One region of the Bacillus sp. SRI_025 genome, then DNA from elsewhere that is predicted to be linked to it. Evidence: predicted binding sites of a transcription regulator. Region 1 holds the regulator's gene; each other region holds the start of a gene.
The links. The regulator Rex, encoded in region 1, represses fermentation and respiration genes when NADH is low (regulators of the CRP and FNR family bind a similar motif). The targets are predictions, from matches to a motif close to TTGTGAAATATTTCACAA.
Positions count from the first base shown of each region.

Region 2: AC20OE_RS03620 (cytochrome ubiquinol oxidase subunit I) is a predicted target of Rex. The motif match lies at 4,069-4,086, and genes of this name have one in related genera.
Region 3: AC20OE_RS17050 (L-lactate dehydrogenase) is a predicted target of Rex. The motif match lies at 7,056-7,073, and genes of this name have one in related genera.

Region 1 is NZ_JBYEGB010000005.1:297,715-308,348, reverse strand. It holds gene AC20OE_RS15845 (ABC-F family ATP-binding cassette domain-containing protein) at 1-1,557, opposite strand, end outside; gene moaC (cyclic pyranopterin monophosphate synthase MoaC) at 1,696-2,187, shown strand; gene AC20OE_RS15835 (redox-sensing transcriptional repressor Rex) at 2,203-2,856, shown strand; gene AC20OE_RS15830 (twin-arginine translocase TatA/TatE family subunit) at 2,884-3,063, shown strand; gene tatC (twin-arginine translocase subunit TatC) at 3,070-3,828, shown strand; gene AC20OE_RS15820 (NUDIX hydrolase) at 3,868-4,494, opposite strand; gene AC20OE_RS15815 (YdiK family protein) at 4,551-4,745, opposite strand; gene AC20OE_RS15810 (CPBP family intramembrane glutamic endopeptidase) at 4,742-5,476, opposite strand; gene groES (co-chaperone GroES) at 5,706-5,990, shown strand; gene groL (chaperonin GroEL) at 6,047-7,681, shown strand; gene AC20OE_RS15795 (DNA sulfur modification protein DndB) at 8,100-9,185, shown strand; gene AC20OE_RS15790 (DNA sulfur modification protein DndB) at 9,178-10,239, shown strand; partial or broken gene AC20OE_RS15785 (MarR family transcriptional regulator) at 10,630-10,634, shown strand, end outside.
Region 2 is NZ_JBYEGB010000001.1:700,216-710,849, forward strand. It holds gene cydD (thiol reductant ABC exporter subunit CydD) at 1-1,580, opposite strand, end outside; gene cydB (cytochrome d ubiquinol oxidase subunit II) at 1,580-2,596, opposite strand; gene AC20OE_RS03620 (cytochrome ubiquinol oxidase subunit I) at 2,583-3,998, opposite strand; gene isdG (heme oxygenase) at 4,320-5,435, opposite strand; gene AC20OE_RS03630 (FecCD family ABC transporter permease) at 5,443-6,456, opposite strand; gene AC20OE_RS03635 (ABC transporter substrate-binding protein) at 6,453-7,391, opposite strand; gene srtB (class B sortase) at 7,410-8,159, opposite strand; gene AC20OE_RS03645 (ABC transporter ATP-binding protein) at 8,186-8,956, opposite strand; gene AC20OE_RS03650 (FecCD family ABC transporter permease) at 8,943-9,929, opposite strand; gene isdE (heme ABC transporter substrate-binding protein IsdE) at 9,964-10,634, opposite strand, start outside.
Region 3 is NZ_JBYEGB010000007.1:53,441-64,074, forward strand. It holds gene AC20OE_RS17025 (Gfo/Idh/MocA family protein) at 49-1,095, opposite strand; gene AC20OE_RS17030 (HAD-IIB family hydrolase) at 1,092-1,958, opposite strand; gene AC20OE_RS17035 (DegT/DnrJ/EryC1/StrS family aminotransferase) at 1,933-3,258, opposite strand; gene AC20OE_RS17040 (LacI family DNA-binding transcriptional regulator) at 3,368-4,357, shown strand; gene AC20OE_RS17045 (L-lactate permease) at 4,403-6,025, opposite strand; gene AC20OE_RS17050 (L-lactate dehydrogenase) at 6,069-7,016, opposite strand; gene AC20OE_RS17055 (YfcC family protein) at 7,234-8,664, opposite strand; gene AC20OE_RS17060 (M20 peptidase aminoacylase family protein) at 8,818-9,945, shown strand; gene AC20OE_RS17065 (SDR family NAD(P)-dependent oxidoreductase) at 9,994-10,634, opposite strand, start outside.

The sequences.
Region 1 (10,634 bases):
TGTTTCTGTAGGCGACAGCTCGAATACTTTCGTAGCGAGACGATTGATAAAATAACGATCATGCGAGACAAATAAGATGGTTCCTGGATAATCGATTAGTGCATTCTCTAAAATTTCCTTACTATCTAAGTCAAGATGGTTTGTAGGTTCATCGAGAATAAGAAAATTGGCTTTTTGGAGCATCAGCTTTGCCAGCGCAAGACGTGCTTTTTCCCCACCGCTTAATGCATGGACAGGCTTTAAAACGTCATCCCCTGAAAAGAGGAAATTTCCTAAACATGTCCGAATTTCTTTTTCATTCATATGAGGATAATCATCCCAAAGCTCATTTAGCACTTTTTTCGAGGATGTCAGTTTGGCTTGCTCTTGGTCATAGTAGCCGATCGTGACATGAGATCCAAAAGTGATGTCGCCTTTTACTGGTGTTAATGTGTTCGTTAACGTTTTTAAAAGGGTTGATTTCCCGATCCCGTTAGGACCAATGAGTGCCACACTATCCTCGCGTTTAATCTGAAAAGAAAGAGAGGATAGGAGCGGTGTTTTTTCATCATAACTAATATCGAGATCATGTACCTTCAGTACATCATTGCCGCTTTGTCTCGTAATATCAAAATGAAAGTTTGCAGATTTTTCATCTCCTAAAGGCTTATCTAAACGATCCATCCGTTCGAGCTGTTTGCGTCTGCTTTGAGCGCGCTTTGTGGTGGAGGCTCTTGCCAGGTTGCGGTCCACGAAATCCTGGAGCTTTGAGATCTCTTCTTGCTGCTTTTCGTATAGTTTCATATCCCGCTCGAGCTGCTCTGCTTTCAGATCCAGATACTTACTATAGTTCCCTGCAAACTTTTTCATCGAAGTTCTTGAGACTTCATAGACGTGGTTTACGACTTTGTCTAAGAAATAGCGGTCATGGGACACGATGAGAATGGCACCTGTATAATTTTGCAAATACTGCTCAAGCCATGATAAGGTATCAATATCTAAATGGTTTGTCGGCTCATCCAGAATTAAGAGTTCTGGTTTCATTAACAAGAGCTTTCCAAGTGCTAAACGGGTTTTCTGGCCGCCGCTTAAAGATTGGACGGTTGTCTCATCTTCAAAATGACTAAAGCCGAGTCCATGAAGAATGGAGCGGACATCTGCTTCATATTGATAGCCGCCTTGATCTTTAAATTCCTGCTGAAGCCTGTCATAGGTTTTCATCAGGGCTTCCAGCTCAGAACCTGTGGAAGAAGCCATTTTCTCCTCAATGGTTCTCATCTCTTGTTCCATCTCTTTTAAATGATCAAAAACCGATAATAATTCGTCTTTTAGCGTACGTGTAGACGTCACATCGGTATGCTGTGCTAAATAGCCGATCGATAGGTCTTTTGGTTTGATGATCTCACCTTGCTCGTAAGACATTTGACCGGCAATGATTTTCAAAAGCGTGGATTTGCCTGCGCCGTTACGACCTACAATGGCAATTCGATCCCTTGCTTTGACTTCCAATTTTATATTCGTTAAAACGGTATCAGCGCCAAACGATTTGGACAGCTGATTCACTTGTAGAATCATCATGTAACTTCACCTCTGCTATAATATGTTAAGTGTAGCTTATCAGCAGTAAACCGGCAAATGTTACATACAATCGCCATATTCAAATGAAAGACAGATAGGAAAAAATAGTGTATCATTTGAGTGAGGGAGCGTTGAAAGATGAGTCAATTTAGCCACTTTAACGAACAGGGGAGAGCAAAGATGGTCGACATTAGTGACAAATCGTCTACAGTGAGAACCGCCGTTGCTGTTTCAAGTGTTCGTATGATAAAAGAAGTGTTTCATAAAATACAACAGCATGAAATTGGAAAAGGGGATGTGCTGTCTGTTGCACAGGTTGCTGGCATCATGGCAGCAAAGCAAACATCTACCATCATTCCAATGTGTCATCCGCTTGCACTAAAAGGCGTGGATATCTCCTTTAATTGGGAGGAAGACGGAAATGCGCACATCCTGAACATACAAGTACAGGTGAAAACAAAAGGAAGTACGGGTGTGGAGATGGAAGCGCTCACTTCTGCTTCAGTATGTGCACTGACCGTTTACGATATGTGCAAAGCGATTGATAAAGGCATGATCATCGGTCCAACCTATCTAATTGAAAAGACAGGCGGGAAAAACGGTGATTTTCACAGAGCATCTGATATTTAAGTTGGAGGACCTTATATGAATATAGATCAGTCAAAAATTCCACAAGCGACAGCCAAACGTTTGCCGCTTTACTACCGTTTTTTAAAAAATTTGCATGCATCAGGAAAACAAAGGGTGTCATCAGCTGAGCTTAGTGATGCAGTCAAAGTGGATTCTGCTACCATTCGCCGAGATTTTTCGTACTTTGGTGCACTTGGGAAGAAAGGGTATGGCTATAATGTCGATTATCTCTTGACCTTCTTCAGAAAGACCCTTGACCAAGATGAAATGACCAATGTCATGCTCATCGGTGTCGGGAATTTAGGGACTGCTTTTTTACACTATAATTTCATAAAAAATAATAATACAAAAATTTCAATGGCTTTTGACGTCAATGAGAGTAAAATAGGAAGTGAGATAGGCGGCGTGCCTGTCTATGATTTGGATAAGCTTGAAGAGCATGTTCAAGAGGTAGGAGATATCCCTGTTGCAATTTTGACAGTACCTGCCGTAGCAGCTCAATCCATTACAGATCGTTTGATTGCCCTTGGCATCAAAGGAATCCTTAACTTTACGCCGGCTCGATTGAATGTGCCGGAACACATTCGAATTCATCATATAGATTTGGCGGTTGAACTTCAGTCTCTTGTGTATTTCTTAAAGCATTACTCTGTTACGCAGGAGGACTGACGAAAAGGGGTAAAGGGGGTGGAGCAAATGGGTCCGATCGGTCCTGGGAGTTTGATTCTGATTGCGATTGTAGCGCTCATTATTTTTGGGCCGAAAAAGCTTCCTGAATTAGGAAGAGCAGCAGGAGATACATTACGTGAATTCAAAAATGCCACAAAAGGCTTAGCTGATGATCAGGAAGAAAAAAAGAAAAAAGAAGATCAGTAGAATAGGATGAGCTTCATGAATGTCAAAGATATGCCGCTTATGGAGCATATTGTGGAACTGCGAAAACGCCTAGTGATCATTGCGATGTTTTTTGTCGCCTTTATGGTGGCTGGTTTTTTTCTCGCTAAGCCGGTCATTGTGTATTTACAAAATACCGATGAAGCGGCAACACTGACGCTGAATGCATTTAAACTTACAGATCCACTGTACGTGTTTATGCAGTTCGCATTTGTCATTGCTTTGGTTTTGACGTGTCCCGTTATTTTATATCAGCTGTGGGCGTTTGTGAGTCCTGGCTTATATGAGAAAGAAAGAAAGGTGACACTTGCTTACATTCCGATTGCACTGCTTTTATTTTTGAGCGGTGTGGCTTTCTCTTACTTTATTTTATTTCCGTTTGTCGTCGATTTTATGATGCGAATGTCGAATGATTTAAATGTAGAGCAAGTCATTGGGATTCATGAGTATTTTACATTTCTAATGCAGCTAACACTTCCATTTGGCTTTTTGTTTCAGATGCCCGTCGTGTTGATGTTTCTCACAAGACTCGGCATCATCACACCGATGTTTTTATCAAAAATACGGAAGTATGCCTATTTTGTCCTCCTTGTCATTGCCGCACTCATTACACCGCCAGAGCTTGTTTCTCACCTCATGGTCACCTTGCCAATGCTCGTTTTATACGAAGTGAGCATTATCATTTCAAGAGTGACCTACCGCAAAATGCAGCAAACAGAGGAGAAAGAAAAACATTATGTTTCATAAAAAAGCATCATGATCCAATAAGGGATCACGATGCTTTTTCTATTGTGTAAGAAATTGATTGATCGTGTGAAAGAGGTGCTCATAATAGGCAGGCTCATGCGGGACAAAATTATGAATACCCACTTCGATGCTTTCCTCAAGTCGTTCTCCGTTTGCATCAACTATAAAGCCCTCGATACGAATTCTTTCACATGATCCTGTTAAAAGCTGCTGTGCATCAGGCAGCTTTGTTCTGTACAGACCAGCGACTTCTTCTTTCTGTAGATGAACTTCCATGTGCTTTTCTTCATTCATATAAAGATACACATGACAGAACTCACGGTCGATGAAAGAAGGCAGGTGAATTTCATCTTTTATGATTCCTGTATAAGTAAGGTCCTCAAAAAGGATAGAAAGACCAAGTTCTTCTTCTACCTCTCTTAAGCCATCAGAAGGCTGTTCATCTGCGAGAAGGTGACCTGCTGCGGTGATATCAAACAGTGAAGGAAAATCCTTTTTTGCAGGACTCCTTAGCTGAAAATAGAGATACACGGTGCCAAGCTCCTTTTTAAGAAGCCAGAAATGAAATGTTTCATGCCAAAGACCTTGGGCGTGGACATCTGAACGAGCGGCAGCTCCAATGGTTTCATGCTGATCATTGAAGAAACGAAGTTTTTCATGTTCCATGAAGTTACATCCTCCATAAAAAAACCATTTTCCAAACGCGGAAAATGGTTTTTGATTTATTTTTGCTGCTGTTTTTTGAGTTTGACAGAGAAGGCAAACATTTTAAGCGCGATATTGATATTATAGGCCGCAAACACCATCAGCAAAATGCTGTAAAATGACCACATGTCACCTGGATTTTGAATGGCCATATAGGTGAAAGCCACACCTACGGCAAAATAAATGATGCCCCATACGACTGGGTTTCTCATGAGAAAAAGCCTCCAATAATCATTTGCATGGTTTGAGATTGTTCTTCAATCATTTTTTTCACTGGCTCAATCTGCACAAGAACGACAAGTGAGTTCATCAGCATATGAGCGCCGATTGGGACAATGATTCGTTTTGTTTTCGCATATAAAAAGGCAAAGGTAAAGCCCATTGCGGTATAGAGCAAGATATGGGGAAAATCATAATGTACAGCAGCGAAAACCACTGAACTGGCAAGTGCTCCAATGAAGAAATTCGTTTTTTCATAAATCACACCAAAGATGATTTTACGGAAAATGATTTCCTCTAATATCGGTCCAATCAGGGCGATGACGATCACAAGCCAAGGAACGGCATCCATAATGGATAAAATGTTTTGGGTATTTTCAGATTCTCGTCCAATGCCAAATGCATATTGTTCAATCGCCCCCGCAATTGATTGTGCAAAGAGAGAAAGAAAGAAACCGCCAATGATCCATGCGATAGCAGAACCGATTGAAGCTGGCGCTTCATTTCGCAGTGAAGCTTTTGGGACGGTTCGAAGGATGAGCAGAATAATGATCAATCCGATACAGAAACTGATGATTGTCCACGTTCCTGATAATTTTGAAAGCTCTGTTTGAGTCATCGGTGATTGAATGAATCCCAGCCATTTCATTATGAGAAAATAAGGAAACGCAGATACCTGTACCAATATATACGTTAAGATGATGTACCAATATTGTTTTTTCAAGTAACGAAAACCCCTTTACTAAAAGAACTAAATTTATTGTAACACAAGTCTTCTTTTACGATGAAAAGGAAAGAATCTGAGATTCAAAAAGATCGTGAAAGCGTAAAAATTTTTAAAGGTTTTCACTTGAAATTGCAGAAGACATTCTTTATTATAATAAATGTGTTAGCACTCACTGGTGATGAGTGCTAAAAAAGACTACATATAAAAATTGAGGAGGTTGTTTCTTATGTTAAAGCCATTAGGCGATCGCGTAATCATTGAACTCGTTGAATCTGAGGAAAAAACCGCTAGCGGTATTGTGTTACCGGATTCTGCAAAAGAAAAACCGCAAGAAGGTAAAATTGTTGCAGCAGGTTCAGGGCGTGTACTTGAAAGTGGTGAGCGCGTTGCGTTAGAAGTAAGCACAGGCGACCGCATTATCTTCTCAAAATATGCAGGCACTGAAGTGAAATATGAAGGAAAAGAATATTTAATCCTTCGTGAGAGCGACATTTTAGCTGTTATTGGTTAATCACATAAAAAAGCATTGAGATATATTTTTAAAAAGACTGAGGAGGTTTCGTTATTATGGCAAAAGATATTAAGTTCAGTGAAGAAGCACGTCGTGCGATGTTACGTGGTGTAGATGCACTTGCAGATGCTGTGAAAGTAACTTTAGGACCAAAAGGACGTAACGTGGTTCTTGAGAAAAAATTCGGTTCTCCACTTATCACAAATGATGGTGTAACGATTGCAAAAGAAATCGAATTAGAAGATGCATTTGAAAACATGGGTGCAAAACTTGTTGCTGAAGTTGCAAGCAAAACAAACGACGTAGCTGGTGACGGTACAACGACTGCAACAGTTCTAGCTCAAGCGATGATCCGTGAAGGTCTTAAAAACGTAACAGCTGGTGCAAACCCTGTTGGCGTTCGTAAAGGGATCGAAGAAGCAGTAAAAGTAGCACTTGAAGGCTTGCACGAGATTTCTAAACCAATCGAAGGTAAAGAATCAATTGCTCAAGTTGCGGCTATTTCTGCAGCAGACGAAGAAGTCGGCAGCCTAATCGCTGAAGCGATGGAGCGCGTTGGCAACGACGGAGTTATCACAATTGAAGAATCTAAAGGTTTCACAACTGAGCTAGAAGTGGTTGAAGGTATGCAGTTTGACCGCGGATATGCTTCTCCATACATGGTGACAGATTCTGATAAGATGGAAGCAGTTCTTGAAAATCCTTACATCTTAATCACAGATAAAAAGATCACAAACATTCAAGAAATCCTTCCTGTACTTGAGCAAGTTGTACAACAAGGAAAACCATTATTGCTTATTGCTGAAGATGTAGAAGGCGAAGCACTTGCAACTCTTGTTGTGAACAAACTTCGTGGTACATTCAACGCAGTAGCAGTAAAAGCACCTGGATTCGGTGATCGTCGTAAAGCAATGCTTGAAGACATCTCTGTTCTAACTGGCGGAGAATTAATCACAGAAGATCTAGGACTTGACCTGAAATCAACTGAAATCGGTCAGCTTGGTCGCGCGTCTAAAGTCGTTGTGACAAAAGAAAACACAACAATCGTTGAAGGTTCAGGAGATTCTGCTCAAATTGCAGCACGTGTGAACCAAATCCGTGCACAAGTAGAAGAAACAACTTCTGAATTCGATAAAGAAAAATTACAAGAACGTCTTGCAAAACTAGCTGGCGGCGTCGCTGTCATCAAAGTTGGTGCTGCAACTGAAACAGAACTAAAAGAGCGTAAACTACGCATCGAGGATGCACTGAACTCAACTCGTGCAGCAGTTGAAGAAGGTATCGTATCCGGTGGTGGTACAGCACTTGTAAATGTATACAACAAAGTCGCTTCAATTGAAGCTGATGGTGACGTTCAAACAGGTGTAAACATCGTTCTACGTTCTCTTGAAGAGCCAATTCGTCAAATTGCTCACAACGCTGGTCTTGAAGGATCCGTTATCGTTGAGCGCTTGAAAAACGAAGAAATTGGCGTAGGCTTCAACGCAGCAACAAACGAATGGGTAAACATGATCGAAAAAGGAATCGTTGACCCAACAAAAGTAACTCGCTCTGCACTTCAAAACGCAGCTTCTGTAGCAGCAATGCTTCTAACAACTGAAGCAGTCGTAGCTGACAAACCAGAAGAAGGCGGCTCAGGCGGCGGAATGCCGGATATGGGCGGCATGGGTGGAATGGGCGGAATGATGTAACACCCTTCGAAAACCCCTTGAAATATAGGGGTTTTTTAATTTAAATATAGAATCTGATTTAAACAAGAGGCTCTTCATTTTGTTCTTTTAACAAATTGGAAGCCTCTTTATTCATGTATTAATAACAGATTTTTTTAAAAAATTTCTAGACTGGGTGTATTAAGGTATAAGTCAATAAGAATGAGAGTTTTATATTACATACTATTATTTTTTTGATAGTCATTGATTTTTCCATATTGATTATACGGAAAAATCAATAAATATAATTAATTATAAAAGAGATCAATTGAAAAAAAAGGTATTGAATCCAAAATTAACATTGTAATTTAATGGTTTAGAAGTTAGTATTAGTTCATGGAGAGATATTACACAGATGAATAATTTGTAAGAAAGACCTAAAAGAAAAGGGGGATATAGAGTGGAGAGTTTAAAAAATATAATGATTTCTCCGCATTACCTATCATTTAACGCTATGAAAGGGAAACAGTTTAATCAATATGTCATATCAATACAATGTTCAGTAGATCAAGTACTAAAGTTTATTGAAATTGATCGGGAAGTTCAAAGAGATATTATAGAATATCATGTAACAGATATTCAGAAGTACATTCAATTTGGCTTAGATGGAAATGATATATATTTTCCACCCTTAATATTCTCATCGAGAGGAAAAGGCAACTATGATGAAAATGATTCTAAATTTAAATTAAATTTTGACGATAAGCTTATTGTTCTGGACGGACAACATAGGATAAAGGCTTTTGAAATGATTATAGCAAGGCTAGAGACAAGAAATGATCTCCTTAGTAAAGAAAAACTAAATAAGGCAAGAAATTTCCCCCTGACAATTCAAATATTTACGGATTTAACCATTAGTCAAGAACAACAACTTTTTACAGATATCAACACAAAATCTTCAAAGGTAAGCAATACCTTGTTGGTCATGTATAAAAATAATAGTCTTTGTGGGGAACTTACAAAAGATATAATATATAATCACCCGACTATATCTATGGATAAATTTGAAATGAGAGGCAAAACAACGAGAACAAAGCTAATGACTGCAGCTACACTTCATAATACTATTATTACTTTAAATGACGGTATTTTATATACAGCTAAGACAAAGTCAAAAATCTCAAAAAATAATTACGATCAATACAAAAATAGAACAGAAGAATTTTTGGATTTATTAGTTAAATTTGCTCCAAAAAATGCAAATAATCGAAATGAATGTGTAATTTTTATACCTATTGTAATATTCGGAATATCCTTATTTATTTATGAGACACGTGTTAAAAATCCAAATTTATCAATGCACTTTCTTTTTAGCAATGTGATAAGTAAAATTGATTGGACGCATAAAAATGTTGACTTTAAATTGTTAGGGATCCCATATAAACAAACAACTAAAAAATATAATTTTTCAAGTGGTGCGCGGGGGAGCAGAATGATAACAAGTTACTTAAATAGTGTCTTGAGGGAGAAAATATCAGATGTATAATATAAAGCTTAAAGGGGGGATTCAACCCTTTGATACCGAAGGAAATAAAGGGTTGATGACCACTCAAATTAAAGTTAGAGATATACTTAATATATATCGTATAGATCCTGAAATTAATAGAGATCTGAACTATAGTAGACTGCCTAAAATAATTAATTATCTAGATAGTTTCGATTCAGATCTTGGAATATATTTTCCATCAATCGTATGTTCATTCCCAGAAAGTCCTTTGGGGTATTATGATGTTAAGAAGATGGAACTGGAAATATCAGCAGGAGTAAGACTTGTTGTAATTGATGGTCAGCATCGGTTAAAAAGCTTGGAACAATATATGACCAAAAGTCATTTCAATGAAGACCGAAAAGAGATTTTACTAAATAGTGATTTAACTTTGCAATTATATTTTGGGTTAACAAAGAAAGATGAAAAATCCTTATTTGCAGATATGAATTCTAATTCTAAAAGAGTTTCAATGTCTCTTATTACTAATTATGATACTAGAGACATTACAAATATATTAATAAAAGAATTATATCAAATTTCTAAACCACTTCAATCTGTAAAAGTTGAGTTTAATAAAAGTAGATTAGTACGACCAACTAATACTGATTTTAGTACCAGTGTGAGATTAAAAAAGTTCGTTAGTATTTTACTGTTTGGGAAAAAAAGTACAAATTTGAAAGAAGAAAAACTAATTAAGGAATATTATGATGATATTTTGAGCTTTTTGGAGAGGTTTTTCCTTGCCTTTATTGAAGCTCTTCCTTCTGAACCTGGTAATGTATTAAAATATGTTATTGGGCATGAGCCATTGCAAAATGCAATTGCATACCATTTAAATAAGAGGATTATTACTGAAACCACTAATGAAGTGAAATGGATAATAAACTGGGAAGAAGAAGTCATGCATTTAAAAAATATAGATTGGTCTAATAAAAACCCAATATGGCAACCTCATATGTTAACATCCAGAGCAAATACACCGTTTGAATTTGATTTATTTATAGCTAGTGAAGAAAATAAACTGGTATCAATATTGGATTACAGTTTATAAAGAAATGTCTCCACTTTATTTTTAAGTAGATAATTTTTCAATATAATTAGTGATAAAGATTTCTTAAGAGTATTACTTTATAAAAAATATTTTCAGGGTGTAAATTCAATAAACCCACTTCAGAAAAGAGAATTGATAAATAATAAAAAATAGAAAACTCCTACTTATCATCAATCCCACAATCTTTCTTGGATATTAATAGCTTTTAACAGAATGAGAAAGCGGTGATCATATGGGACTGACGACGTGGGTGGCGATCATTGTTGCACTGGCTGTCGTGCTTGGAGTGTTTGGATCAAAGAATCGTGATAAATAAAGAAAGAGTTGAAAATCCATTTCCAATAAGGGAGTGGGTTTTTTGTTGCAATTACAATAAAGGAGTCGAGATACATGAA
Region 2 (10,634 bases), on a different contig from region 1:
GTCGCTAAGAACACAAGTTTATGTTCAAACAGTGGAAGCATTGTTTTTTTCAATTCATACTCTGTTTCAATATCGAGATGCGCCGTTGGTTCATCTAACAGCATAATCGACCGCTGGCCCAGCACAGTTCGAGCAAGGGCAATTCTTTGCGCCTGTCCGCCGCTTAGCCCTCTTCCCTGTTCTCCAATGACCTCATCCAGACCATTTGGCAGCTGTGTGACAAGCTGAGTTAAACCAGCCTCATGCACAGCTCTTTCCACTTCTTCATCTGTTGCATTCGGTTCATAAAAACGAATGTTTTCTCTTAATGTCATGTGAAATAAATAGGGGTGCTGCGGCATATAGACAACTTCCTTTTGCCATTCCTTCATCTGTAAATGAACAAGCGGCTGGCCGTTTAGCGTGATTTGACCCGAAGACGGTTCAACAAAGCCGCCGAGGACATCGGTTAACGTCGATTTCCCTGAACCACTGGCACCAATAATGCCGATTTTTTTCTTCCCTTTGACAATGAGATCTACATCCTGAATGGAATAAGGGGCATGTTCATCATGCTGGACACAAACATCTTGCAGCGTGAGGACGGATTGTGCATCCCACTTATCCAGCTGCACAGATTGTGTCTCCTGCGTGCGGAAGCCCTTTTCTTCTAAAATGACCTGCATAGCTTCATTCGCTTCTTTTCCATTTAACGTCGCATGATAATCATTTCCTACTTCACGTACCGGCAGGAAATACTCTGGCGCCAGCATAAGCGCCGTCAAAGCCGGCAATAAGAGAAGCTCTCCTTCAATTAATCGCAAGCCAAGAAAAACAGCGACGGTTGCAATTGATAGCATGGAAAAGAAATCGAGCGCAAACGATGACAGAAAGGCGACCTTCAGTGTGCTCATGGTCGCTTTTCGATATCGCTTTGACACCTCTGCAATATTACGGGAGTGCTTTTTGCTGATACCTAAGTAACGAAGCGTCTCAAGGCCGCGGAGAGAGTCAGTAAAATGATTGGATAATTTCTCATACGATCTCCATTGTTTGGCCGCTTTACGCTGAGCAACAAGGCCTAGCAAAATCATAAAAATAATTAAAATAGGCAGCGTCACAATTAAAATGACGGCCGATGTTTCATCTAATGTCCACACATAGATAAGGACCATTGCCGGAATCACTGCCATGTTCACCATTTTCGGCAAAAACAGCTGTAAATACTGACGGTATTGAGCAATTCCTTCCATTGCTAATGTGACAAGCTTACCTGTCCCCTTTTTCTTTGCGAAGGCAGGCCCTAATCGAAAGAGTTGGTCTAGCAGCTGCTTTCTGACGTCTGCTCCAATTCGGGAAGAGTACGTAAACATAACCTTCTCCCGAATCAAGGTGAGACCGTGCCGCACAAGAAAGGCAGCAAGAAACAGCAGGACATATGGCGTTGCCTGCGAGAGGCTTTTCCCGTCAAACAGCGTTGTAATGGCATGTGCCAGCCACTGTGCTTGGAAAATAATACTTGCTCCTTGGATGAGTGACACAATACCTAAGAGGGCAAGAAGCCCTCTCATTCCTTTTAGTTGAAGCCAACGTTTATCCATTAGTAGGTCATTGGCTCCTTACCGCTTACACGTTTACGGAAGACGTAATAGCTCCAAATTTGATACCCAAGCACAAAGGGCAGCAAAGAAATGGCTACAATCGTCATGACCGTCAGTGAATAAGATCCAGATGCAGCGTTTTGAATCGTGAGATCAAATGAATGGCTGATTGAACTAATCATGACGCGCGGGAACAATGCAGTGAACAGCATGGACACCGTCACCATGATGCCTGCGCCTGTGAATAAGAATGTCCAGCCATCACGTTCTTTTCTCATCAAAACAAGAGCAGCTATATAACAAGCCACAATCAGCACAGTTAACGGAATGGTGATGATCGGGCGTACGGTATAAATGTCTGTTTCTATGATGGACACACCGACAAAAATAACAAGAACAGGGAGTGCAATAAGCAGGACACGCTGGCCCAGTTTTCTTGCACGATCTCTTAATTCACCCTCTGTACGAAGTGTGACGAAAATCAAGCCATGCAACAGGCAAAGAACTGTCACAGCTACCCCGCCGATCACTGAATAAAGATTCACAAAGTCCGTAAAACCAGCGTACATGTTCATGTCTTGATCAATTGGCATCCCGCGTAAAATACTCGTGAATAATACACCTAGTAAAAATGGCGGAAGCAGACTGCCAAAGAAGATGACCCAGTCCCATGTCTTGATCCAAGAGGCTTTCTCAACCTTCCCTCGGAATTCAAAGGCGACCCCGCGCCCAATGAGCGCTAAGAGGAGAACCGCAAACGGAATATAGTATCCGCTGAACATCGTGGCATACCAGTGAGGAAATGCAGCGAAAATAGCGCCGCCAGCTGTAATCAGCCAGACCTCATTCGCATCCCAGAAAGGACCAATCGTATTGATTAAAATGCGGCGCTCGTGCGCGTCCTTTCCAAGCAGCTGCATGGACATCCCGACACCAAAATCAAATCCTTCTAAGAAGAAAAATCCAACAAACAATACTGCGACAAGAATAAACCAAATCTCGTTAAGATATGCCATGATATGCGCCTCCATCAAATGGATCTGTAGACAGGTCCGTTTCATCCTTTTGATCTGTATCTTCTTCAGAATGTGCACCTTTTTTAATTTCTCGAATGAATAAGTAAGCGAGCACAATAGCAAGAATCAGATACATCGCCGTAAAGCTAATGACTGAGAATAACAGCATGCCATACGATACGTTCGGTGAAATTGATTGAGCCGTCGTCATCATGCCAAAGACGGTCCACGGCTGACGCCCGATCTCAGTCATGATCCAGCCGGCTGAGTTCGCAATAAACGGGAACGCAATCATCCATACCATGAAGCGTAAATACCATTTGTTTGTTTCAAGTTTCTTTCTAAAGCTTAAGTACAAGCCAATCATACTAGCAAAAATCATCAGCATGCCGGCACCGACCATAATTCTAAAGCTCCAGAATGTTGTTTTCACTGGCGGAATGTAGTCTCCAGGGCCAAACTTGGCTTCATATTCTTTTTGAAGCGTCAGCATACCTGGAACGTCTCCACTGAACTTCGAATAAGCCAAATAACTTAAGGCAAACGGAATATTGATCTCCGCAGAGTTTTCTTTTTTATCCGTGTCAATGTTGGCAAATAGTGTCCAAGCCGCTGGATCTCCACTATCCTTCCAAAGGGCTTCACTTGCTGCCATTTTCATTGGCTGTGATTTCATTAAATGCTTCGCTTGATCATGTCCAGAGAACGCCACACCTAAGCCAGAAATTAAAGCGAGGACCATCGCAATCTGGAATGACTTTTTGAAAAAGGCGATTTCTTGTTTTTTAATCATTTTATAGGCACTAACTCCTGCAATAAAGAAAGCTCCTGTTGCCAGTGCACCAAACAGAACGTGCGGGAATTCAACCCAAAGCTGCGGGTTCGTTACAAGAGCGCCAAAATCATTCATTTCTGCACGACCATTTTTAATGGCAAATCCAACTGGCTCCTGCATAAATGAGTTGGCGAGTAAAATCCAAAACGCCGAAAAGATCGTACCAAGGGAAACAAGCCAAATGCACAATAAATGAATCTTCTTCGGCAGACGATCCCAGCCGAATATCCAAAGTCCAATAAATGTAGATTCAAGGAAAAAGGCCAAAAGCGCTTCAATGGCAAGCGGTGCACCAAAGACATCACCGACAAACCTTGAATAATCTGACCAGTTCATCCCAAACTGGAATTCCTGCAGAATCCCTGTCACCACACCTACTGCAAAGTTAAGTAAGAACAGGTGACCCCAAAACTTCGCCATCTTTTTATAGATGTCTTTTTTCTTGACGACATAAAGGGTCTGCATCAATGCGACGATAAACACCAAACCTATTGACATAGGAACAAAAATAAAATGAAATAATGTCGTTGAAGCAAATTGAAATCTTGCTAAAAACAGCTCACTCACAGCCTTACATCCTCCCTTACTTTCACATGCCGAACGATTCATGCTCACCATTTCACAAAATGTTCACTATTTGTTCAATGTTTCACAAATAAAAGTCCATTTGAAATGGTTCACTCGGTGAAATTTTACTCTTGATTTTCATTCGGTTAGTTATTTATACCTGTACTTTACACCCATACGCTTCAAAAATAAAGTAAATTTTACCTAAAAATTGGATGGTATTGTGTCAGTTGTTTGAATACTTTGTCAAAAATATGTGACGGAAAATAAAAAAGCGAAAAAAATAGCGCTGCATGTGGGCCGCAGCGCTGTGTTTCTTTTTTAGGCTTTTTTCTGTAAAGCAGGTCTTGTCACTTGTACTTCATAGTACGTAATTTTGTTTTTTAATAGTCCTTCAGGTTTCGCTTTTCCATGAGCGTGTGCATCTCCAAATGCCTGAGATTTTGTCCAGTTCACAAAATCTTCTTTTCGATTCCAGCGGGTATGAATGGTCACTTCATCGTAATCGGTTGTCTGCTGTGTGACCCAGACTTCCATGCCTAAAAATCCTTCCATGAATTCTACTTGTCCCTGCTTGTTAAAACGCTTAACGAGGTGGTCTGCACTGCCTTTTTCTACTCTAACCTGGTTGTTTACAATGATCATGTTTGATTCATCTCCCTTTTGTTGTTGGATCGAAGCGATTGGGATAATGAGCGGATGCTCTCCATCTAAGTGAACCTCTGCCTGAATCCCAAAGACTTCTTTGAAAAAGTTTTCTGTTAATACTTCGTTCGGTGTCCCTATTTGGTAAACCTGACCACGCTTCATCGCAATCAGGCGATCACAATATTTTGCTGCCTGCTGCAGGTCATGAAGAACCATTAAAATGGTGATCCCATGCGTTTCATTCAGCTGTTTGAGCAGCTCCAGTAAATCAAGCTGGTGCGCAATATCTAAGAAAGTGGTAGGCTCATCCAGAATAATCGTCTCTGTCTTCTGAGCCAGTGCCATTGCAATATACGCCTTCTGCCTTTCTCCGCCTGACAATGTATGCAGCATCCTGTTTTCATTTACGCGGCTATTGGTCACATCAAGCGCCCACTCTATCGCTTCCTGATCTGTCTGCGAGCTCTTTTTCCAGATAGAACGATGCGGACTGCGTCCAAGTGCAACCAGCTCACGTACTGTCATCGATGGGATGGCAGTTCTCGTCTGCATTAGAACGGCGATTTCCTGTGCAATCTCCTGCGCTGTCATTTCTTTTTGCGGGATATCGTGAATATAAATCATGCCGCTTTCGATCGACGTAAGGCGTGCGGCCGCTTTAATAAACGTCGACTTCCCTGACCCATTCGGTCCAATAATTCCTGTTACACTCCCTTTAGGCACAGCTGCTGAAATAGACGACAGCCGAAAGCCTCCTTGACTGAGGCTCACGTCATCCATCGCAATCACATCCAACTTAACCCCTCCCTTTCTTTTTTAATAAATAGAGGAAGAAAGGTGCACCGATACAGGCAAGCAGAATACCCACAGGCAGTTCAACCGGTGTAAACCATACCCGTGCCGCTGTATCAGCAAAGACCACAAGTACGCCGCCGCCAAGCATTGAGATCGGAAGCAGGTACCGGTAGTCATCTCCAATTAAAAGGCGGATAAAATGAGGGACGACAAGACCGACAAATCCAATTAAACCGCTCACGCTTACCGCCGCACCCGCCAAAAGCGCCGCCAGTGCAATTAAGAAAAATCGGGTTCGCTCGACTCTAAGGCCAAGCAGCTGCGCTGAATCATCACCAAGCAAAAGGAGATTTGCCGGCTTGATTGCAAAAAAACAAAGACACAATCCAGCAAGCGCATAGGGTGACACAAAGCTCAGATGATGCCAGCTCCGTCCATTTAATCCTCCTGATAAAAAAGGCAGAACAGCCTGCACACGCTCACTATAAAGCACCATCAACCCATTCATGACCGCACCAAGCAGGGCATTGACTGCCACTCCCGCCAGAATCAATTTCAGTGGCGAAACCCCTTGGTCAAACGACAGGATATACACAACGAGTGCCGCTAATAAAGCGCCAAGAAAGGCAGCCGCTGGAAGCAGATATGTGAATTGTGGGAACACAATCATGCTGAGTACAGCAGCTAACCCACCGCCGGCGGTCACACCGATGATGCCGGGATCAGCGAGTGGATTTCGGACGACTCCTTGTAAAATCGCTCCTGATGCTGCGAGACAGGCCCCGACGATGAAGCCTATGAGAACGCGCGGCAGGCGTAAATCCATGACGATTTTTTCATGGACAGGCTGGCCTGATCCCGTCAAAGCAGCGATCAAATCTGGCAGCGATAATTGAACAGAGCCTAATGCAAGCCCTAGACATATGCCCACACCTAGCGAAAGAAGCAGTCCTGGTATCAGCCACCTTCGTCTCGACTGTCTTTTTTGAAAATCTAACTCTGCATTCACCTTCATGATGACAATCGCTTCAATCTCTTTTCTAGTTCATCAATCGCCTTGATGACGTCTGCGCCTGGATTCGTCCCAAATAAATCACTAGGCAAAATCTCCACGCGGCCATTTTTGACAGCTGATACGTCGTGCCATGCTGCATTCTGTTTCATTTCACTCATAAAGCCCGCTTTCACATCTTCAGGATTGCTGTGTGTCATGAGCAGAATGAGATCAGGATCGGCTTCGATCACCATTTCTGCATTGATTTGGGCGTATTGAGGGAATTTTTCGAGTGCCGGTTCATTCTCAGCAATGTTTGCACCCCCGGCGATATGCAATAAATCTCCGCTTAAGGATTGAGGAAGCGCCGCCATATATGTGCCGGGTGCACCGTACACAACGAGTGTTTTTACTTTTTTCTTAGGCTGCTTGACCTGCTTTTTCCGCTCATCAATTTGATCATTGAGTGCTTTAGCCTTTTGCTGCTTCCCAAGCAACTCCCCAAATAACGAAATTTGGCGCTGGATGTCCTTCACTGAATTGGCGCTTGTCAAAAGAAGCTGTGAACCAATTCCTTCTATTGTCGAGATGTCCTTGCTGTTTAATTGTTCATTTCCAAGCACAACATCAGGTTGTAGGCTTGTGATCAGCTCTACATCAAATTGATGCGTTGTGCCAATCGTTTGTACGGACTTTGCCTTTTGTAAGCTGTCTGGTAACTCGGCAGTTGGCCTGCCGACCGCCTCACCGCCTAAAGCATATAGAATGCTCAAGTCCCCGGTCGATAAGGCGACGATACGCTGAGGGGATTCATCAAATGACAGCGTTCTTCCGGTAAAATCCTTTATCTTCAGCGCTCCTGCCGCGCTTTCTTTCTCTACAGGTGCTGCCTGACTGCATCCGCTGAGGAGAAGCATCAAGACGAGTCCCGCCAAGATCACATGTGAAAATTTCAACCGTCTGTCTCTCCTTTTCTAGTAAACTTTCTTTAGCTTTGCCTGTACCACAAGACGCCCGTTTTTAGGTGCAAGTACATGATCACAGGTCGATAAGGTGAGGATGAGGTCATCTGTGGACACGTCTGTCTTCGTTTGATAGATTGATTTCTTCCGCACAGCTTGCAAGTAATGGGCATATTCGCCAAGATCCTGAAAATCGGTTTGAATATAATCGAAGTCAACCGTCGTTTCATACACGGCAAAAATCTCCGCTTCATAGCTTTGATACAGCGTATCGTACTGAAATGTCCGGTGCTCATGGAAGAAATCTTTTTTTAGATAGTTTGTGAGTCCAGCAAACATGGATCCATCCCTCATCCGATGGCCGTACACCACTGTATTTGGGCTTTCATGCAGGACATCATTACGATAATCCATAAAGATACTGCCTGCCCGGGTGTCGTTTTTTAAATAATTACGAGTTAAGTAGAACGCATTATCGCGAGATTGAACGATCGGATACTGAATCATCGTATCCTCCATATTGATCCAGCCGACAATGTCCTCATTCACCTTCCGCAACTCATCAAATGACGAACGGATATTTCCCGACTCCCGTTTTTCATTCATTTCTTCATGTCCATACATCGTCTGGGCCTTTGCAAGCACCTGGCGATTTTGATAATAACCGAAAAGCTCGAAGCCGATAGCTGTACCGCTATAAATAAATACGCCTAAACAAACAATCGTCAGCATCCGCTGCCAGAGCTTTTTTCCTCGTTTCACACTGTCTCACCTGCTTTTTGCCCAGCTTATATGCCAACAGGCACGATGTACATTCCTGTTTCTGCATCCTGTCTAATCGTCACGGACACATCATAAATGTGCCGCACGTTTTCCTCTGTTAACACATCGTTTGGCTGTCCTTCACTGATAATCTGTCCATCCTTCATCGCTATGATGATATCGCTGTAGCGGACAGCCTGATTCATATCGTGGAGCACCATGACAATGGTTAATCCATGCCTGGCATTCAGCTCACGAATCAGCTCAAGAATGTCAAATTGATAGTAGATATCCAAATAAGTTGTCGGTTCATCTAAGAAAAGGATCGGTGTTTTTTGCGCAAGTGCCATCGCAATCCATACACGCTGCCGCTCTCCACCTGACAGTGAGGCGAGCGGCACCTTTCGTTTGTCCGTTAGCTTTGTACTGGACAGCGCCCACTCTATCGCTCTCTCATCCTCTTCCTTGTCTCCTCCGCGCATTGTCTGGTACGGCGTTCTGCCGAATGCCACGACCCGTTCGATCGTTAAATCAAGAGGTGCTTCATTTTGCTGATGGACGACAGCCAGCTTTTTTGCCAGCTCCTTTGGCTTGAACGCATTCAGCGCTTGCCCGTCTAAGTGAATCTGCCCTTTATTTGGACAATGATTATTTGCCATTAAGGAAAGCAGTGTGGATTTTCCCGATCCATTTGGACCGATAATGGTTGTGATTTTCCCCTTTTCAATCTGTGTTGTGACCGATTGAACGATGTCCTTCTGCTGGTCATATGAGAATGACACCTCACGAATGTCCATGGAGACGGTCCCCCCTTCTTAATAAAAAGATCAGAAACGGCCCGCCAATCACGGCCATGATCGTAGAAGCAGGAATCTCATTTGGCGCCACAAGCGTCCTGCCAAGCGTATCAGCCGTCAAAATAAGCAAAGCCCCGCTTAACGCAGAAAATGGAATCAGTACTCGGTGATCCGAGCCGACAAGCCTTCTTGAAATGTGCGGAATGAGCAAGCCGACAAAGGCTATCACGCCCGCTACTGCAGCTGTCACTGCCGCAAGTAAAACGGCTGTGATGGAAATCAAAAGGCGCATTCTGGTCACACGCAAGCCTAAGTTTTTCGCTGTCTTGTCTTGAAGGGCCAGGAGATTGCACCATCTGCTGAAGAAGAGTGCAACGACAAGACCGACGACACCATAGACACCGATTAAACGGACATCTCCCCACGTTTTCATCGTGAGATTCGACTGTCCTGACTGATTAATTGTGATATTGAAATAGCTGCAAATGGTCACAAATGCTTCAGCCATTCCAGTAAACATGGCATTGATGGCGATCCCAACTAAGATCATGCGGATCGGGCTTAAACCACCCTTCCAAGATAGAACGTATACGAGGAAACACGCAATCGCCCCGCCTAATACCGAAAATAAAGGTGAGTAGAAATAAAATTGAGGAAGCGCTGTAATCGCCATTAATGAAAAGAAGCTGGCTCCTGATGAAATCCCAATGACGCCGGCATCAGCTAACGGATTCCTCATGACCGACTGCAGCAGTACACCGGAGACAGATAAGGCGGCCCCTGTAAACATCGCGATGAGCACGCGGGGGATTCTCAAATCTTTAATGATTTCTACCTGTGCATGTTGACCGGTGATGAGCCCTTCTATTAATTCAATGGGGGTGACATGAATGCTCCCAGTAATGGCTGAATAAATAAACACGCAGACCAGTAAGAGACTGACTATCAGAAATAAAAATCCTGTTTTTTTCATCTTGAACGTCCTTTTATCATTAAGATTCGCAAACTTATGACGGATACAACTTACGAGTCAATTCATCTAATGCCTCTGCTGCCTTTAAATTACCTGTTGTTCCGAATAAGCTTTCTTCGAGGTCATACACCCGGTCTTGTTTGACCGCATTAAAATGTTTCCAGATGTCATTTGTTTTAAATTCTTGATCAAACATTTTGACGACTTCATCCGGCATCCCATGTGCGGCTCGGAGTATGATATCTGGATTCGCTTTTTGTAAATACTCCGTATTGGATTCCAAATACTCCATTTTCTCGCCTTCCACAATGTTCTTTCCTCCTGCGATACGTACAAGATCACCAATATATGAATTTTCTGTCGCCACCAAATAACTTCCTGGCACACCAAGCAAAATCAGAACGGACGGCTTGCGTTTTCCTTTTGTCTTCTCTTGTATGTCTTTCTTTTTTTGCTCAAACGCAGACACAATGCGCTCAGCCTGCTTCTTCCTGTCATACTTATCCCCAAGCTTCGTGATGGCCTTCTCCATGTTGGCCATACTCTCGAGATTTAAGTATGTGGCAGGGACACCTGCTTGCTGAAAGGGTTTCTCTAAATCATATTGAAGGGTTGTGACAGACAGGACATCTGTCGGTTGAAGTGATTGGATGATTTCCATGTCCGGGCTCATGGGATTGCCGACTTCCGGCAGTCCTTTGTAAC
Region 3 (10,634 bases), on a different contig from region 1:
ACTTCCTCTAAAAAGGAGCGGAGTCATGACATCCTCCGCTCCACCTCTTTAATATGCCTGAGCAGAGACAACTGCCTCTTCCCTCTCAAAGCATGTATTGAGCGCAGCCTGCGCGCGATAACCATCTTCAAAATTAGCGACCTTCATATGAGTTGGGTATGGATCAGTATTCACCCAATGCATCAGCTGATCGCGGAATGTATCGGACCATCCGTAAAATTCATTCGGCGGATCTGTCAGCAAGGTTTGCGGCATTTGATGACGCTCCACACACAATCCATCACTGATCTCATATTCGTTTTTCATGTTCGTATGGTATTTGAATACCTTGTCATGACCAACGACTTCTACACTAAATCCACATTCCTCAGGCTGCGTACTTTTGGATGTCACCAAATGAAAGAACACTTGATTCTCCATCTGCCCGAAAATTTCGGTATGATCATCCACCTGTACCTTTTTCTCTTCTTTTTCCTTTACACGTGTCAGCATCTTGGTGTTAAGTGATTCTTTCTTCATTTCACTGCCAAATAAGTACCACAGCATATCAATCAAATGAATGCCAAGATCTCCTAGCGCACCGCTCGTACGCAGACTTTCGCCGCTGTCTCTCCATGAAAATGTCTTTCTTCTGAGGGCACTGTTTTTCTTAAAATGAGTTCTGACGGTCAAAATACGGCCTAATTCTCCGTTGGCAATCAAGTTCTTCAATATATTCACAAAGGATAAATAACGATAGTTAAAGCCCATACTGGCTTGAACTTGGAACTGTTTGGCTGTCTCTACCATTTCCTTCGCTTCCTTCAGCGACACAGCCATCGGTTTTTCACATAAAATCGGCTGTCCTGCTCTTAGCGACTGAAGGGCATGGTCCTTATGACAAAAATTAGGGGAAGCAATGATCAACCCATCAGATGCATCTGCAAGTGTCTCGATACTTGAATACACACGTCCGCCGTACTGTTTAATGAATCCCTGTGCGACCGACTCATGCAAATCATAGACACCGGATAATTCTGCACCTTTGATCGTTGATAATGCTCTTGCATGTGCTTTTGCAATATTCCCTGCTCCAACAATTCCAATTTTCTTCATGAATGTGCCTCCTCATGTTTATACATCACTGTTTTCAGAGTTTCATAGATTCCTTTTGCATACCCATGATGACAAATTTGGTGATGGTGCCGTTTGGCTTCGCCTGTCGCATTTTGGACAAGGAAACCGTGCGTGACGGATTGAAGCATCCGCAAATCGTTCCCACTATCACCAAACGCAAAGCCTTGATCTTTCGATAGATCATATTGGTTCAGCATAAAGCGGACAATTTCATCCTTCCCTGTTCCTACTGGTAAAAAATCGACATCATAGCAATCCGCAGGATCTCCTGCAAGCGGGTTGCATTTGTTGATGTTGACCGCCACACCCCGCTCTTTAGCCAGTGTTTGGATAAATGATAGATGATGAAGATCCGTCCGTTCATCCTGCTCCTGATAATAGAAATTCTTTTTATACCCTGAGCTGCCCAGCTGCGTTTGCGGTCTAAGGGAAATGCCCTTTTCTCGGACTGTTTCCAGGATGTCTTCGATTTTTTCATCTGAAAAGCCCTGTGCATCCAGCCGCTTCATCCACTCTGCATCTGGCTGTCCAAAATGAACATCCGACGTATATACAATCTCAGTCCCTAAGTTCGACGCAATGAAATGCGGGAATTGATGAAACCCGCCTTTTTCCATTTTGCTCGTGACAGAATCGAGGCTGCTTCCCGTCACCCAGCCCAGCAAAAGCTGTCCCGCTTCACTCTTTTCTGCTACAAAGGCTTCCAGCCGCTTGACATCCTCTCTCTGCTCCTCTGTCATTTCGTGAGAATAATACGTTTCATCAAAATCACAGAAGACGATCCACTGCGGATTCTTCGGCTGATTCAGTAGTTTTTTATTGAATGGAAGACTTGATAACATGATGAACCCCCTCGATGACCTTCTCCTGATCTTGCAGCGGCATTCCTGGGTAAAGCGGCAAGTGAAGTAATTGCTGCGCTGCCTTTTCCGTGTGCGGTAGTGTTGTTTGTCTATACTTTTGAGAAACAAGATTTGTTTGATGCTGATGCGATAGGATCGGGTAATAGACATCCGTCTCTATGCCCATTTCCAGCAATTTCGCTGCCAGTTCATCTCGCTCTCCCTTCAGTACTCTAATCGGGAATAGATGCCATACATGGTCATCCGTCAGCTTCGGAAGCTTCATGTATCCTTCATCCTCAAGCGTTTGCAGCTGGTCAATATATCGCTTGGCTAAGTAAAAACGTTTAAAGTTTTGCAGTCCTAAATACTTCATTCGTTCCAGTCCGATCGCTGCCTGCAAATTATCAATTTTGGAATTAAAGCCGTAGTCACTGCGTTTGACATTTTTCTTTCCAGCTTCAAAGCCGTGATAGCTGATCTCCATGCATTTTTCCGCTAAGGCCTCATCGTTTGTAGCGATGGCGCCTGCCTTTCCGCAGACCCCAAGGTTTTTGTATGGATTAAAGCTGAGAACAAGTCCATCTCCATAAGCACCAAGGCCGCTGCTGCCAATCGCTTGACAGCCATCTTCAATGATTTTCAAACCATGCTGTTTCGCAATCGCCGAAATAGCCTTCATATCCGCTTGCTTTCCATATAAATGAACCGGTAGGATGCAAACCGTTTTATCTGTGATATGCTTCTCTATTTCACTCGGTGCGAGGCAGTAGGTTTCTGGATCGATATCGGCATATACCGGAACAGCCCCAATGGCAAGCACTGCATTTTCTGTTGCAGCAAAGCTGTTGGCTGGCAAAATTACCTCGTCTCCTGGTTGGACGCCTGCTGATATGAGACTGATCATCAAGGCATCTGTTCCACTTGACGTGGCTATGACATATTTTTTCCCTAAGTACTCAGCAATCGCCTTTTCAAAGGTCGGAATATATGGCCCTGAAGTAAAACGGCCAGAGCTCAATACTTCCTTCAACACCAGCATAATATCATCGATTTCATCCTCTGAAATCAGTTTATCAACCGGCAGAAACGGTATCTTTTTTTCCTTATTTTGTTTATAATGGAAGAGAATTTTTTCCAAACCTGTGCGTTCTATATCTTGCTCAAGGAACGTCACCAGCTTTTCATTTGCTAGATGCTTTTCAACTGAATCGGCTTTTACTTGAACACCTTGATTGATCATATCCAGCAAAGGAAGATAATCCTTGCTTTTACCTGATATCTTCGTCAATATTTGCATTCCATTCCCTCCAATTAATCAATTCCTTTTGTTAATATTTAACTTGTTTCACATTGTAAATGATGTTATCGATTTCAGAACAATAACTTTGTGTAAAGGATTTGTTAATATGTGTACAATTTATGAAATTGCCAAACGCTGCGGGGTTTCAACCACCACCGTTTCCAGAGTGCTAAACCATCACCCATATGTGTCAGAAGAAAAGCGGCAGCTCATCTTACAGGTGATGAAAGAAATGGAATATACACCGAGTTCAGCAGCCCGCACACTAAGGTCACATCAGACAAAAACCATTGCTGTGTCTGTCCCAGCTGTGGACCATCCTTTTTTTGCACAATTGATTAAAGGCATTTCAAAAGAAGCCCTTGATCAAGGATATAAAGCCATCGTGCTTCAGACGTTTTATCAAGAGGCATTAGAGCTTGAAGGACTTCAATTATTAAAAAGAAGAGAAGTAGATGGGGTTATATTGGGGGCGTTAGAAAATACGTGGGAGAAAATTGAGCCATTTTTAACGAACGGCCCCATCGTCATGGCAAATGAATATCATCAAACAGCAAACATCCCGATTATTGGATACGATGAACGGGAAGCTGCCTATAAAGCGGTGGACTACTTGATTCGGTCGGGGCGAAAATCGATTGGGTTTTGCTTTGATACAGAAAGCAGTGAAGCGCAGAAACAAAGAAAACAGGGCTATCTTGATGCACTCTCTGCTCACGGTTTGCCGCTGCAAGATGATTGGCTGTTTGGAGAGGCTTTTACAATTGAAGACGGCTTTCGCTTAATGGAGGTCATTCATCATATGACGGATGCGCCTGATGCCATTTTCACCGGCAATGATCAAGTTGCAGCAGGGCTCATTAAACAGGCCATTTCATATGGCTATCAAATCCCCGAGGATCTAGCGGTCATCGGCTATGACAACCAAGACATATGCGAAGTGACAGCTCCAACGATCACCACGATTGACATACCGATCGTAGAGCTTGGCCAGCGGTCAGTACAGCAAATGATCTCGCTTCTGCAAGACCAAAAACCATTACAGCGCGAACATATCCAGCTGCCTACCCGGCTCGTGACAAGAGAATCTACATAAAGAAAAAAGACTGAGATCTCTCTCAGTCTTTTTTAATCTATCAACCTATAAAAATTGAGCAAGAATGAATGTCCATATACATACAATGCCGAGCAGAATGAAGCTGTACTTCACGGTCTTTTTGAAGAGCTCAGATTCTTTCCCTGTTTCTCCAACAGCTGCTGTAGCGATAGCGATAGATTGTGGAGAAATTAATTTCGCCATCACACCACCGGTCGTGTTCGCCCCAATCAACAAACCTGCCTGTGAGCCGATTTGAGAAGCAGTGACCGCTTGAAGGTTACCGAATAAGGCGTTGTTACTCACGACAGATCCAGTAATAAACACACCGATCCAGCCAAGCACCGGGCTGACAAGTGGGAACAAATCGCCTGTTTTGGCAAGAGCAAGTCCAATCGCAGAACTTAGTCCAGCAAAGTTCGCCAGGTTGGCAAAGCCCATGACAAAACAAATGGTAAGAACGGGGAGCCAAAGCTCTTTCACCGCTGCTTTTAAGCAGGCAGCGCCTTCTGTTAACGTAATATGTCTGCTAAACAGCCCTGTCAGCATCACCGCAATCAGAATGGCAGTACCCGTTGCACTGATGACATCAATTTTAAAGATCGCATCAATAGGTGTTTCCGTTTGTGCAATTGGTGGTAATTTCACAATTTGCTGATGTAAAAATGGCATTTTCACTAAAATGGTCGTCCAGTTAAGCGGTCCTCCTACAGCAAACAATGCTTTAAATGCTGGCAGGCTCCATACTGTAATAACAGCAGTTAAAATATAGAACGGAGACCATGCTTTCAGTATTTCAACGCCGCGATACGTTTGTTTCTGTTCAATATCTGGCGCTCCTTCTTCTCGATAAATGTGTTTTGGCTGCCATTTCCGAAGAAATAAAGCCAAAATACCCATACTTGCTAAGGCAGAAATAATATTGGCAAGCTCAGGACCCATCGTCACCATTGTAACAGCTTGCAAAATGGTATAGGTTCCACTCACAACAAGCAAGGCTGGCAGAGTTTCTTTGATTCCTTTGAATCCATCTACAATCAGAATGAGTAGGAACGGAATACAGAATGAAATAAACGGAATCGTATATACAAGGGTTTGAGATAACGCAAGCGGCGTCATATTGCCCATTTGCGCCCCTGTAATCACTGGAATTCCCACAGCACCAAATGCACCAGACGCAGCATTGGCAATTAAGCAGAGCATCGCAGCTTTCAGCGGTTTAAACCCAAGCTCTGTTAAGAGAGCGGCACTGATCGCAATCGGTACACCAAACCCAGCAGCACCTTCTAAAAATGCGTTAAAGCTAAAACCTATTAATAAGAGCTGAAGACGTTGATCCTGAGAGATTCCTGCAATACTAGAACGAATGACATCGAACTTACCAGATTTCACTGCAATTTTATAGAGCCATACCGCCATGATCACGATATATCCAATCGGCCACAGCCCATTAGATATACCGAGCAGCACAGCAGATAATGCCTTTTCAACTGGCATATGGAAGAAGAAAACAGCTGTTACAAAACTGACGATTAAGGTAAAACAAGCGGCTAAAACACCTTTTAACTTAAAGACGGTTAATGCAAGTAGGAAAAACAAGATTGGGAGCATTGCCACCAATGCACTGACGAATTCATTACCAAACGGATCATATATTTGCTGCCACATAGTGATTCATCCTTTTCTGCTCAGATAGGTTGCTTTTGATTGATTAAAAATGAGGAGCCAAAATCTCTTTTAACACATTCACACTGTGTGCAAATTTTTCTTTCTCCGTGTCGTTTAGTGCAAGCTCCATTACTTCTGTTGCGCCATTTCGATTCACAAGGGCTGGTACACCAATGTAGACATCTTCTGCTCCGTACTCACCATCCAAGTAAGTGCTGACCGTTAAAATGCTGTTTTCATTGTGCAGGATCGCTCTTGTAATGCGGGCTAAACTCATTGCTACGCCGTAGTAAGTAGCGCCTTTTTTCTCAATGATTTGGTAAGCGGCATGACGGACATTTTCCATGATTTCATCTAAGTCTTCTTGTTTGTATTGATCATTTCTCTTCATTAATTCTGTAATTGGTACACTTCCGATATTCGCATGACTCCAAACAGCAAGCTCAGTATCCCCATGTTCGCCAATGATGTACGCATGCACATTGTGTGCCGCTGCTTCAAAATACTCACTGAGCATGTATCTAAATCTTGCCGTATCAAGCGTCGTACCACTGCCAATCACTCGTTCTTTTGGAAGTCCACTGAATTTCCAAGTCGCATATGTCAAAATATCAACTGGGTTCGTAGCAACTAAGAAAATACCATCGAATCCGCTTTTCATCACATTGTCTACAATGCCTTTAAATATATTTAAATTTTTCTCAACAAGGTCAAGTCTCGTTTCACCTGGCTTTTGGTTTGCACCAGCACAGATACATACAATGTCTGCATCCTTACAATCCTCATAATCTCCATACCAAGTATTCACAGGATGCGGGGCAAATGCTTTCCCGTGGTTTAAATCCATGACGTCACCCATTGCTTTGTCTTGATTCAAATCGATAACAACCAATTCATCTGTGATCGCTTGATTTATTAATGTAAAGGCATAACTGCTGCCGACGAAACCTGCTCCAATAAGGGCTACTTTGTTTACTTTTTCGTTTGTCATTTATCTCATCCTCCTGAGTAAAACTCGGCTGTTTTTATTATGTGAAGTATTTCACATTCTTATTGTGCAATACTTCACAAACTTTTGCAAGGGGGTTGCTCAAAAAAAATATGTAGCGAATTTGTGAACACATTTATTGTGCTTTCAAAGCGCTGGTTCCATACATATTTCCACAAGAAAAAAGCTGCCAAACGCTCTTCGGCAGCTTCATACATGTTTAATAAGGGCCCCAGTTGATCATGACCCCAATACAAATAAATACAAGACCAATGACAAACCAAATGAGGGCAAGCGGCACCATAAAACGCAGCCACTTTACATAAGGAATACCACTTGCAGCAAGCACAGCCATCAGCACACCAGAAGTCGGATTGATACAGTTGACCACCCCTTCACCAAGCATTACTGCTTCTACAGCTACCTGTCTTGTGATGCCCATTAAATCAGCGAGCGGCGCAAGAATCGGGATAAAGACAACGGCTTCTCCTGATCCTGATGAAATCAAAAAGTGAAGAAGCGCACTCGCAATATACATCCCGATCGCACCAGCAATTGGACTAAATCCTGTCAGCATACTCGCCAAGCCGTTGACCACTGTATCAAGCAGCTTCCCATTTTCTAAAATGACCGAAATACAGCGTGCCATCCCAACAATAAGTGCGCCGTATACAAGGCTTTGACAGCCGACAATAAACGTTTTCGCAATATCATTGGCCGCTAATCCTCCAAGCAGTCCAGCTGCAATTGCCATAAAAATGAACACACCGGCCATTTCCTTATCGGTCCAGCCAAGCTGAAGTGCGCCATATAAGAACCCTCCAAGAGACAATCCGCATACTGCTAAAATCAGCTTATGTCTACCAGTGAATGCAGGCTTGTCCACAGATTCCGCATCGGCTCCGCCAAGCCCCTTAGCAGGAAACCATTGATCGCCAAGAATGCTTCCCTTGTCTTTATTCTTCAGACGTCTTGTATATAAATAGATGTACACGATACTAGAAATAAGAAAACAAAGATAAATGATGACACGCAGCCCAATGCCAGAAAAGATCGGCAGCTCTGCGATCGTTTGTGATAAACCTAATGGAGATGGAGATAAAATCGTTGCATTAAACCCTGCGTAACAGCCGATGTATATGACAGCCGCTCCTGCTACAGCATCCCATTTCAAGGATCGTGCCACAATGATGCCGATTGGAATAAACCCAATAACAGAGTTCACGACAATTCCGGTCGTTCCAAGGACTGAAAATAATCCCCCAACAATACAAATAAACAATAATTGCTTCGTTTGAAACCGGCTGATGACATGGTGAATCATCCCGTTAATAGCACCTGTCTTCTCCAAAATGGCAATGGTTCCGCCCGTAAATAGAATCAGAAAAATAATAGATGCGGACCCAACCATTCCTTCTTGTATCGCAGTGAAAAAGCCAACTGGACTCACTGGTGATTGATCAATGCGGTGATAGCTGCCAGGAACGGCCGTTGTGATCTCCCCAGATGTCTTTCGGTCAAACTCACCCGCTGGTACAAAATACGTTGCTATCGTACAAATCAGTGCAATCATAAATAAGAGAACATACGCATCCGGCATTTGAAGTTTTCGTTTCTGTTTCTCTGGTGCTGATACTGTCGCAGTTTTCATGTGCCAAAACCCCTTTGTCCCGATCGGAATTTCACTTAATTTTCAGAATAATCAAATGATGTGTTATATTATAAACACTGTTGATATTTAAGATCAATATTATTTCACTAAAATAATGTTTTGGCAGATTATCTGTCAGCAAGGAGGCTCTTCATGACAACTTTGACAAACGAAATGAAACAAACCGTGACAGACATCTTTGAACACTTGCATGCCCACCCAGAAATCAGCTGGGAAGAAACAGAAACGACTGCTTATATTGAAGATATATTGAAAAAATTAGGCTGCAAAACTCAAACATTTGACGACTGTACAGGGGTGATCGGTGAAATTGGAGAAGGCGCACCAGTGGTCGCTGTGAGAGCCGATATTGATGCACTTTGGCAGGAAGTAGATGGAGAGTTTCAAGCCAATCATTCATGTGGCCACGATGCACACATGACAATGGCTCTTGGCACCTTTATGGCATTAAAGGAAAAAGAACGCCCGAACGGCACAATTCGTTTCATCTTTCAGCCTGCCGAGGAAAGAGGCGGCGGTGCGCTGAAAATGATTGAAAAAGGTGTGCTGGCAGATGTCGATTACTTATATGGCGTACATGTGCGCCCAATTCAAGAAACATTAAACGGACGCTGCGCTCCTGCTATTTTGCACGGATCAAGTAATCATTATGTCGGCACAATTACTGGAGAGGAAGCGCACGGTGCACGTCCACACCTTGGCATCAACGTAATCGAAGTGGCTTCAACCCTCGTGCAGAGACTCGCGCATATCCATGTCGATCCACGAGTCGCCCATTCTGTGAAAATGACCAATTTACATGCTGGCGGGGGCAGCTCAAACATCATCCCAGGCAAAGCTTCATTTACATTAGATGTAAGGGCGCAAACAAACGAAGTAATGGATGAGCTAGAAAAAGAAATTGAAAGAGCAGTTCATTCTGTAGCGGATGCCTTTGGTGCTTCCATTACACTTTCAACAGACCATCGTCTGCCTGCCGCAACCTTAAATGAGGAAGCTGTCCAGATCATGTCTCATGCGATTGAACAGGTTTTAGGACAAGAGCAGCTTGATCCCCCAATCGTCACAACAGGTGGAGAAGACTTTCACTTTTATGCAGCAAAGCTTCCGCATATCAAATCTACAATGCTCGGTTTAGGCTGTGATTTAAAGCCAGGTCTTCATCATCCGTACATGACCTTCGACCGCTCTGCAATCTTTACCGGCATTGAGATTTTGACCGAAGCTGTCTATCAAACACTCCAGCAGCATTCATCATAAAATGAAAAAGCCACCCGCCTTCTCTTTAGGGCGGGTGGTCGCAATATTTTACGCATTCAAATCTGTCATGGCTGGAACGTTGATTTCTTTCACACAAGATACTCTTGATAAATGAATCACACATCTAGCTAGCTCCACAATATCCTGGACAGGGATTCTCGTTTCGTCATATAGAGTAATCGCCTTTTCGGCTCCCTCTTCATACGGAACCTCTGCCGCCAGCTCTCCTGGATTGATACAGGTAACAGATATTTTATCTTTTCTCACATGCTCTCTCAGCGCATTCACAATTCCGCGCAGGCCAAATTTAGATGCAACAAACGAGACTTGCGGCAGGTTTGTATGATCGAGTCCAGCCGTTGAGCCAATCACAATGATTTTCCCATTCTCCGATTTCCTTACGTGCGGAAGCAGTGCCTGGATGTACGTAATGGTTGAGGTGACATTCACATTAATTAAGTGCGCAATATCCTCTGGCTGATCGTGATCAAAGGAATAATCGTCTTCAAAGCCTCGTTTTTCCCATAAACCGACGTTATAGATCAGTACATCAATCGTCTTGTTCTCCAGTGCTTCGAGCATATAAGGGATATGCGTTTGGCTTGATAAGTCGATTTTCAGCCAAATTCTATGTACACCGTCATCTATGCTCAAACTACTTGGTTCACTTCTTGACACAATCCAAACTG